DNA from 3 places in the Arthrobacter phoenicis genome. Region 2 is predicted to be linked to each of the others. Evidence: riboswitches for the same ligand, from Rfam matches in the RefSeq annotation. Region 2 holds a riboswitch; each other region holds the start of a gene.
What was found. A riboswitch is a leader RNA that binds a small molecule or an ion and turns the genes downstream of it on or off. The one in region 2 is predicted to bind cyclic di-AMP.
Positions count from the first base shown of each region.

Region 1: another riboswitch for cyclic di-AMP. It lies ahead of ABC337_RS18200 (NlpC/P60 family protein); the one in region 2 lies ahead of ABC337_RS00280 (glycoside hydrolase family 16 protein).
Region 3: another riboswitch for cyclic di-AMP. It lies ahead of ABC337_RS04135 (NlpC/P60 family protein); the one in region 2 lies ahead of ABC337_RS00280 (glycoside hydrolase family 16 protein).

Region 1 covers NZ_JBDFMK010000003.1:103,141-106,408, forward strand. The annotation lists gene ABC337_RS18195 (VIT1/CCC1 transporter family protein) at 1-991, opposite strand, end outside; cyclic di-AMP (ydaO/yuaA leader) riboswitch at 1,574-1,764, shown strand; gene ABC337_RS18200 (NlpC/P60 family protein) at 1,771-2,553, shown strand; gene ABC337_RS18205 (hypothetical protein) at 2,901-3,268, shown strand, end outside.
Region 2 covers NZ_JBDFMK010000001.1:58,249-61,516, reverse strand. The annotation lists gene ABC337_RS00285 (class II glutamine amidotransferase) at 1-681, opposite strand, end outside; gene ABC337_RS00280 (glycoside hydrolase family 16 protein) at 734-1,807, opposite strand; cyclic di-AMP (ydaO/yuaA leader) riboswitch at 1,814-1,964, opposite strand; gene ABC337_RS00275 (ABC1 kinase family protein) at 2,122-3,268, opposite strand, start outside.
Region 3 covers NZ_JBDFMK010000001.1:935,685-938,952, reverse strand. The annotation lists gene ABC337_RS04140 (peptidoglycan DD-metalloendopeptidase family protein) at 1-783, shown strand, start outside; cyclic di-AMP (ydaO/yuaA leader) riboswitch at 931-1,089, shown strand; gene ABC337_RS04135 (NlpC/P60 family protein) at 1,356-2,129, shown strand; gene ABC337_RS04130 (HNH endonuclease) at 2,385-2,885, shown strand; gene mobA (molybdenum cofactor guanylyltransferase) at 2,922-3,268, shown strand, end outside.

The DNA.
Region 1 (3,268 bases), on a different contig from region 2:
GCAAGGCAACAATTGCGCCGGTGGTCAGCAGGGCCAGGCCGACGATAATGCCGGCGACGATGAGCGCGGTGATGCCTTCGAGTCCGAACAGGTAGGGGAGGACGGGCAGGATGGCGCCGGAGGCGAAGAACAGGAAGCTGGATGTGGCCGCGCCGAGGCCTGTGCCGACTGCTTCGTGTTTGTCGTGGTCAGGGGAAGCCACGATCGGTTTCTCGTGTGGGTTCTGCAGCGTCTCGGAGGCCTTGGCGTTCGCTTCGTCTTCTGCCATGCCCCGGGCGCGGTAGAGCAGGGACAGTTCGTTGGCGTCGGCGTTCAGGTGCGGTAGCCGCGCGTGTGCGTCCTCATTGGGCGTGGAGGCTTCGAGGAGTTCGCGCTGGGAGCGGACGGAGACGTATTCTCCGGCTCCCATGGACAGGGCGCCGGCGAGTAGGCCGGCGACGCCGCTGAGGAGGACCACCGCGTTGGATGCGCCGCTGGCGCTGATGCCCATCACGAGGGAGAGGTTGCTGACGAGCCCGTCGTTTGCGCCGAAGACGGCAGCGCGGAAACTTCCGGAGAGCCTGTTCCTGCCCCTTGTGGCGAGTGCACGGACGATTTCCTCGTGGATCTGTTCGTCGGCGGCCATGGTGTCGGTGGCGTGGGCATCGCGTGCGTACGGTGAGCGCGCTTCGGCACGCTGGGCCAGGGCGAGGACGAACACGGATCCGAAGTGGCGGGCAAGGAAGCCGACGAACCGGGTACGGAGGCTTCCGCGGCGGGCCTTGCCGACTTTATCGCCGAGCAGGTCCAGCCAGTGCTGTTCGTGCCGGGTTTCGGCTTCGGCCAGGGCCAGGAGGATCTCCCGTTCTTCCCCACTTCGGCGTCCGGCAAGGTCCCGGTACACGCCCGCTTCGGCCCGTTCGTCGGCCAGGTACTGGCGCCAGCGACGAAGATCCGCAGGACTGGCGCTCTGGAAAGTCGGTGTGGTGTGTGTCGTGGGCAGGTTCGTCATGGTCATCCTCGAGGCAATACCCTTGACCGGACCCATAATTTCGGGGGAGCTCCGGTCAGAGTGGTGTCTGACCGAAGGTCTCGCTCGCCCGGCACCTGCTAGCCGGGTGGCGCACCGGGCAACCTGTAGGAGGATGCCAGTATGTCGATGCGCCGCTGCGTCCGCGATACGCGGACGGTGGGAACTACTCCCCTTCGATAAGACAAGTCTTCCATATATCCGCCGCAGATTCATGCGTTTACATGTTTTTCGGATTGCCGAAATTTCGTCACCTGGAAGGCCTCCAGGCGTCATTTCGGTGTGCCGTGGGATTCTTTAGGGCCAGACGATTGCGGAAAGTGACTGCTAGCGTCACCAGTAACCGTCGTGAGCCGACCAAATATTGTCCGTGTAACGGATGGTCGTGGCGCACTTTTGGGACGACAGAAGGATGGTCCGGTTAGGTGGCCTTCCGCGGGTACAAGCAGTGGAGGTGCACGTAGGGGCTGTGACATTTATCCCGTCGCGTTATCAGAATGTGACAATCTTCTCTTACTTGCGGTACGGTCGGTTCCGTGCCGACTCTCTCCAAGGGCGGCACTCCCGGGTTGATTGCCTAACTCTGCCGCTGCCGGGGATCCGTTCGCAGAATTCGTCCGGCAGAGACGGGGAAACCACGTTTGGCCTGGTTCAGGCCTTGGGGTGAAGCCGCGCTACTGCATCTGCAGGAGTTGCGGCCGGGTGACTCCCATCCGAATCCGACAGCTAACCCCGCAGGCATTGGGAGAGGCTACTTTGTCATGTCCACACGCGTTCATGGCCGCCGGCGCGCGGTTACCGTCCACACCAGTCCGCTCGCGAAGATTTCCAAGTCTGCCGCAGACAACTTTGGCGGAGCGGGACGGCAGGCCGCCGTCCTCGCCGTTGCTTCAGGCCTAGTTTTATCCAGCGGTATCGCTGCCCAGGCCGCCGAGGCTCCGGCCCAGCAGGACGCGGCACTGCCCTCAACGCAGGAAGTGACCGCCCTGGCGTCCGCTCCGCTCAGCGCCGACGCCAGCGTTCGGATATCCTTCGAACGCCCGGCCGTCACCACTACCCCCGCACCGGTCATCGAAGCGCCGGCGACTGCCGAAATCCCTCAGCCCACACCGGCGGTCAAGACACCGGCCGCCACGACACCGGTGGTTAGTGCACCGGTGGCAGCGCCCAAGGTCACCGTTCAGGCGGCACCGGCGCCGGCCGCTGCCCCTCAGGCAGCGGGCGGAGTCAACGCCACCATGCTTTCGGCCGCCTACGCGCAGCTGGGCCTTATCCAGGACTGCACCCGCCTCGTCGAAAAGGCCTTGGGCGCAGCAGGCATCCCTGTAGGCGACATTGGCCCTATGGCGTTCATGAATTACGGCAAGACGGTTGGCACCCCGGCCCCGGGTGACATGGTTGTTCAGTCCGGACACGTTGGAATCTACGCAGGCAACGGCCAGGTCATCAGCTCGGGCATGAACGGCAAGAACCAGACGGTGGTTCATCCGCTGTCGTGGTTGACCGCAACGGGGCCCGTCACGTTCGTACGCGCCGGCGCCTAGAGACACCAGCGCCAACGGGCCGGTGAGTCGCTGCCTTGGGGGTAGCGCGTCACCGGCCATTGGCATACCGCCCTCCGGTTGGTAAAGGCCCGCCGCCGGTGCGGGGACGGTGCCAAAGTTCCGGACGGCCCGGATGCCGTTGCCGAAAGCCGCACTGCAGATTTGGATGGCGATTGTTGTTGGTATGTAATGTTGATCCCAATGTCTGAAGCACTAGGTGGCGCTCTCCGGGGCGCGGAGTTGTTTCCCGGAGCCAAGGCCGCCGAAGCTGCAGGAACCGCTTTGGATCCGCAGTCCGGCTCGGCTCCGGGTCCGGTCCGGTTTGCCCGAGCAGGGTCGGTGGGGCCGTGAAGTCATTCTTTTCTTTTCTACGGAGGAACCGGACCAAGGCCTGGGTGGTGGCCGTAACGCTGCTGTTGGTCTTCTACCTGGTGGTGACATTCCAGCGTTCCGCTCTCCTGCTGATGGATACCAGTCCTCTGGCCAACGTCCTTGGCGCGGCGTACTTGGTACTCCCGGCCATCGGTGCCTGGGCACTGTTCCGTGAACTTCTGTTCGGTGCCCGCACAGAACAGATGGCGCGGGCCCTTGAGGCCGAGGGGGGTCTGCCCGTAGACAATCTGCCGCGCACACCCGCCGGACGCATCGTCCGTGCCGCGGCGGACCAGGAATTCGAAAAGTACCGGGCCGAAACAGAAGATGCTCCGGGGGACTG
Region 2 (3,268 bases):
CCCGGCGGCAAGGTCCTCGCTGCGTGCGTGGATGCGGTGGCTGCGGGCCTCCAGCGGCGCGGCGGGGCCGTGGATGCGCCCGGGATCACGCTCCAGCATGTGCAGTTCGTGGGTCTCCGGGTACCGCAGCGCCCACAGCTCCGTGGCCGTGGTGATGATCAGGTTCAGGCTGAGCACCGGCAGCTCCGCCGCGGCCCAGGCCACCGCCCGGGTGATCCCGGCGCCGACGTCGCCGTCCGCCCGCCGGGTCTCGGCGGTGATCAGGGCGAAGAGGCGTTCGCTGTCCGTCTGCCCCCGGACCAGGTCCGCGACCCCCAGCGCGGCGAGCCGGGCGTCCAGCCGGTCCAGGCCGCCGAAGGCGCCGTTGTGCGCGAACAGCCGCCCGTCCTGCTCGAACGGGTGGGTGTTGGCCACGGTGTGGGCCCCCGTGCTGGCGTAGCGGACGTGCGCGAGGAACGTGGTGCTCCGCAGGGTCCTGGCCTCCCGGGCGAAGGCGTGGTCCTCCCACGCCGCGAGCGGCTGCTTGGCCACGTGCGGCTCTCCGAGCTCATCGAAGGTGCCGATGCCCGCCCCGTCCGGCTCGCGCCGGCTCTGGACGGACAGGCTGTCCGGCGCGTCCAGCAGCCAAAAGGTGGCGCGGACCGTTCGGGCGCCGGCGTGGAGCCCGAACAGTCGGCACATGCTGGCTCCTCCGTGGTTGACGCGGCGTTATGGGAGCCAGTGTACGTCCCGGTTACTGCCAGGCGCGGACGTAATCCACCAGGACCTGAGACGCCGGGCCGTAGGCCGGGTTCGTGGAGGAGGCTCCGACGTTCAGGACCAGGTACTGCGGGGCGTTGCCGTCGTTGGTCGGGTAGGACTTGACCTTGACGCCGTCGAAGTAGACGTCCGAGGAGCCGGCCATCCGGTGCAGGCCGAAGGTGTGGTACTCATTGGCCCAGTTGCCGCCGACGCCGCCCTGGTTCTGGGCGCCGCTGGTGGAGTGGTAGTTGACCGTCATCTTGGCCTTGAGGACCTCGGCGATGTCGTTCTCGCCGGTGGCGGGCCAGGACTGGCCGGTGGACCAGAAGGCGGGCCAGTTGTAGAGGCCGTTGGCGTTGCCGGGGAACTTGATCCGGGCCTCGACGTAGCCGGTGGTGAACTGGTAGCCGGTGCCGGCGCCGCCGCGGGGGTTGGAGGAGACCAGCGCACCGGAGGAGGCCGAGGCCAGGTTGAGGACCAGGTTCCCGTTGCTGACGGAGACGTTGGCGGGGCTGGTGCTGACCTTGTTCATGGTTCCGCAGCCGGGGGCGAACCAGCAGGCGGCCCACTTGTTGGTATCCAGGCCGGTGCCGTTGAAGTCGTCGTTGAACGCCAGGGTCCAGTTGCCGGGGACGCCCAGGGGTGCCGGGCCGCCCGTGGAGGCTATGGCCAGGGCCGGTGCCGGGGCGGCCTGTACGGCGGCGGGCGCGGGGGCGGCTGCCGGGGGAGCGGCCTGCACCGGTGCGGGGGCCGCCGTCGTTGCCGGGGGGGAAGGGGCGGAAGGGGCCGCGGCCGCGGTGGTGGCGGGTGCGGCGGGGGTTGCTGCCGGAGAGACCGGGGCGGAGGCGGGGGCGGCCTGGGAGACCTCCGACGCCTGCGCCTGGGACAGGCTGTTCAGGGTGGCCTGGCCGAGTGAGCCGAGGCCCACGACGGCGACGGCCGCCGCCGCGGCGAGGGTCAGGGCGCGGGGGGACTTCAGCCGAAGGGCGGTGCGCCGGAGCGGGGAGGGGGCGGTCTGGTCACGACGGCGCGCGGGGGCGCAAGTCTGATCCTGGGGTGCAGACATGGAAGGTATACCTCTCGACGCCTGCGGAGTTAGCTGTCGGGTTCGGATGAGGTCATCCGGCCGTGGGAAATCACGGCTTCACCCCGAGGGCAGGCCAACGCCATACCCGGGACACTTGGGTCCCCCGCCTCTGCCTTATATCTAGCGGATCCCGGGCGCGGCAGAGCTCAGCGACGCACGGAATTGGGACCAACGTTGACGGTCCACCCGTCGACCGTACGGCATTGAGCCGGTTAATCACAATTAAGTAACGGCAGTCACCGGCCTCCGCGTGGCGGCTTGAGGTGCGGCCGGAACCGAGTCAACGGCGCGGCTCAGGGGCCGCGGCGTCCCGGCCAGGCCGAATGCAGCAGCGGCAGCACGGAGACGGCCAGGAGTACCGTCGCGAGGGCCGGATCGTCGTGCCGGAGAATGGCGCCGGCGATCAGCAGGGCGGCGAAGAGAATGGCGGACACCGCGCGGCGCACGGTGCGGTCCAGCCGGGCCACCTGGCGCTCCAGCCGGGGGTTGCCCACGGTCAGGGAACCCTCCTCGGCGCGGGCCGCCAGGCGGTCGAGGCGCTGCGGCAGGCGGAAGGCCACCGCCGCGGCGTCGAAGACCTGGCGGCCGGCGTCCTGCAGGAGGTTTCCGCGCTCCTCGCGCAGCAGCCGTGCCGCGTACGGCTCCACCGAGTCCCAGAGGTTGAAGCGCGGGTCGAGGGAACTGCACACCCCGGAGGTGAGCGACATCGCCCGGATAATCAGCAGGAAATTCTCCGGGACCTGAAACGGCAGCGAGCGGACCAGTTCGCCGAACTCGTTGGCGAAGGCCAGGAACTCCCGCGGGTCCACCTCGCGCAGTTCGGCGAAGCCCATGCCGCCGAAGCGGGTGAACAGCCGGGACATGGCCCGCTCCAGTTCGGCGGTATCCGCCGTGGGCAGCAGCACCCCGATCTCGCCGATCGCCGAGACCAGGCCTCCGCCGTCGCGCGCGGCCGCCGCGATGAGCAGCTTCCGCAGCCCGCTCCGGGTGCCCGGGGGCACCTCGCCCATCATGCCGAAATCGATGAACGTCAGCCGCCAGGGCAACCCTCCGGCGCCGGGGGTCGGGGTGACGAAGATGTTCCCCGGGTGCGGGTCGGCATGGAAGAACCCGGTGGTGAAGAGCTGGTCGAACATCACCGATGCGAAGACCGGAGCCACCTCCACGGGGTCGATCCCCGCGGCCCGGAGGCCGTCCGTGTCCGTGATCTTGATGGCGGTGACGTCTTCCAGGGTCAGGACCCGGCGGGTGGTCCGTTCCCAGGCGACGCGGGGGACGGCCACCCGCTCGTCGCCGGCGAAGTCGGCGTCGAACCGCTCGGAGTTGGCCGCCTCCTGCAGGTAGTCGACCTCCTCGAGGCTGGTCTGGGCGAACTCCTCCACCAGGGACGGCATGTCCGCGCGGTCCGAGACCAGCCGGAAGTGGCTCAGCCAGCCGCCC
Region 3 (3,268 bases), 880 kb from region 2:
GCCGGCCCCGCTCCGGAGCCGCGCCCCGCCGTCGACGTCACCGTCCCGCGCCCCCGCGATGCGCACCGGGACGAGCGCCGCGGCCGGCGCAGTCCGATCCGCCAGGTCGCGGACTTCGCCGCCGTTACCGGAATGGGCCAGAAGGCCGGAATGACCCTGGCCGCCGCCGGCATCGCACTCACCGTGGCCGTCCCGGTGACCGGCCCCGCGCTGGCCGTCGACGCCCCCACCGCGGGGTCCGTCTCCGCCGCGGCCCAGCCCGAGGTCAAGGCCGCCGCCGCCCAGATCGACTTCAACCGCACCGCCGTCACCACCAAGGGTGACCCGGACGGGAAGCTCAAGCAGCTGCTCAGCGCGCAGTCCGTTGGCTCCATCACCCGCGCCGCATCCGCGGGGACGCTCGGCGCCCCGCTGGACACCATGATCACGGCGTCGCCCTTCGGCTACCGGGTCAGCCCCATCACCGGCGCGGTCGGCGAATTCCACCGCGGCCAGGATTACGCCGCGCAGTGCGGCACAGCCGTCCATGCCGCCGCGAGCGGCACCGTAACTTTCTCCGGCTGGCACCCCTACGGGGGCGGCAACCGGATTGTGGTCGACCATGGCAATGGCCTGGAGACCACGTATAACCACTTGTCGTCATCCAGCGTCCACGTCGGCCAAAAGGTCTCCCGTGGCGATGTGATTGCGATGAGCGGAACAACCGGTGCCTCCACCGGCTGCCACCTCCACTTCGAGGTGATGGTCAACGGGGACGTCGTTGATCCGCTGGGCTGGCTCTAAAAGAGCCCACCGCAATGCTCACACTTCCGTGACACGCCGTGATCTGAATGTGACATTGAGTCCGAACTGTTGTACCGTATGAAGCACGCCAACTTCACCGAAGTTGGCGCTCTTGAGTGGATTGCCTAACTCTGCCACCGCTCAAGGTCCGTTCGCATGACATCGTCTGGCAGGGGCGGGGGAACCAATTTTGGTCTTCGCAAGAAGACCTAGGGGTTAAGTCGCAAAGCTTCCCAGGAAGCGGAGCGGCCGGGTGACTCCCATCCGAATCCGACAGCTCACCTCGTAGGCATTGGGAGAGGCTACTTTCGTGTCTTCACGCCACAATGCTGCGCGTTTTCGCGCTGGCGAGGCTCAGTCGAGCCCGCTGATGACCATGCACCGCGTTGCCCTTGCCGGCGCCCGGGATGGTTCACGCAATGCAGTTCCTGCTTTTGGCGCGTCTTCGCAGTACACCCTTCGCTAAAGAAACCCGTTTCGGGGCGATCCGGCGTACCCCCAAGATGCCGGAGCGTCCTTAGTCCCGCCTGTTCAAGAGCGCGGACACAAAGGATCACGAAAGAGAGAACTAAATGACTACTCGTGCAACCATTGCACGCCACCGCGCGGAGGTCACCAAGACCAACTCGCTGGCTGTCATTGCCAAGGCCGTCGGCGACAACGCCGGTGGCATGGGTCGCCAGGCTGCGGTTATCGCTGCTGCCTCCGGCCTGGTCCTGACCAGCGGTATCGCGGCCAACGCCGCCGAGACCAACGTTCAGCGCGAATCCACCTCTGCTTCCGCCACCGAGGTTCAGTCCACCGCTCCGGCCACCATCTCGGCGGCCTCCAGCATCGCCATCTCCTACGAGAAGCCTGCTGTGACCACCGCGGCCGCCCCCGTCGTCGAGGCCCCGAAGCCCGTCGTCAAGGTTCAGGAAGCTGACACCACGACCGCCAACACCGCCGCAGCCACCCCGGCCGCCGGCACCGCGGTCAACGCGTCCGTCGCCACCAAGGCTCCGGCCGCCACCAGCGGCATGGGCGCCTCGATCGCCGCCGCCGCTTACGCCCAGATCGGCGTGTCCCAGGACTGCACCATGCTGGCCACCAACGCCCTGGCCGCCGTCGGCATCCGCTACCACGGCTGGCCGGCAGGTTACCTGTCCCTGGGCCGCACCGTCAGCGCCGCCGAAGCGCAGCCGGGTGACCTCGCGTACTACCAGAACGGCGGCATGGGCATGGCCCACATCGCCGTTTACGTCGGCAACGGCATGGCCGTCCACGGCGGCTGGAACGGCGGCACCACCGCCCTCTACAGTGTCAACGTCGGTTCCGGCCCGGTCTTCATCCGCGTCGGCGGCTAAGACCCCCGCTTCCCGCGAAGCTTCGAGAAGGACCCCTGCCACCGGCTGGGGTCCTTCTCTGTTAACCGCGTGCCAGCGGTGCAGGAAGCACCGCTGGCACGCGGGCCCAGGATCCGCCACGGATGCCCTGCGGCCCGAAATTCGGTAATCCGGGCCACCCGTGTTTACTCTTGTGGTGTCGATCCTTAGCCTGACCATGCAGAGGGCAGCCGGCCCTCGTGCCACTGGCGGGTGCGGCCGTGAAGAGGGATGCGGATGCGCACACTCGTTCTGAATGCTGGATATGAACCGCTGGCGGTTGTGACCTTCCGCCGGGCGCTGGTGCTCGTGCTGACGGGCAAGGCCAGTGTCGTGGCCGAGGGGGACGACCCGGTGGTGGGGCCGCAGGATATCCTCGGCCGGCCGAGCGTCATCCTGCTTAACCGCTACATCCGCCCCCGCTACAACACCGTGACTGCGGTCAGCCGCCGGGGTGTGCTCCGCCGGGACGGCCACCGGTGCGCCTACTGCGCTAAACCGGCCCACACCATCGACCACGTCCAGCCGAAGTCCCGGGGAGGGGCCGACTCCTGGGAGAATCTGGTGGCCGCCTGCCTGCGCTGCAACAACGTCAAGGGCGACCACACCCCGGCCGAGATGGGCTGGAAGCTCGGGTTCACCCCCGGTCCGCCGAAGGGCACGATCTGGCAGATCAAGGAGCTGGAGAAGCCCACCCCCGCGTGGGACCCGTTCCTGCTGCCCGAATCCGCGCACTAGCACCGCCGGCCGCCCGCAGGCCGCTAGGCTGGGCGGGTGGAATTCAACGCCGTCATTCTCGCCGGGGGCAGGTCCTCCCGGCTGGGCGGAACCCCCAAGGCCGCCCTCCGCTTCCGCGGGGACACCCTGCTGGAGCGGTCGTTGCTCGCGGCAGCCGGTGCACGCGGCGTCGCCGTCGTGGGACCGGAAACCGGCAGACTCCCGGACGGAATCCTCCTGTGCCGTGAAGACCCGCCCTTCGCCGGACCCGCGGCGGCCCTTGCTGCCGGGCTCGAGGCCCTCGCTCGCGGGGGAGCGGCCGGCGGGAGCCAGGCGCCGCTGACGCTGGTCCTGGCCTGCGACATGCCGCTGGTCGCCGACGCCGTCCCCGCACTCTTCGCCGA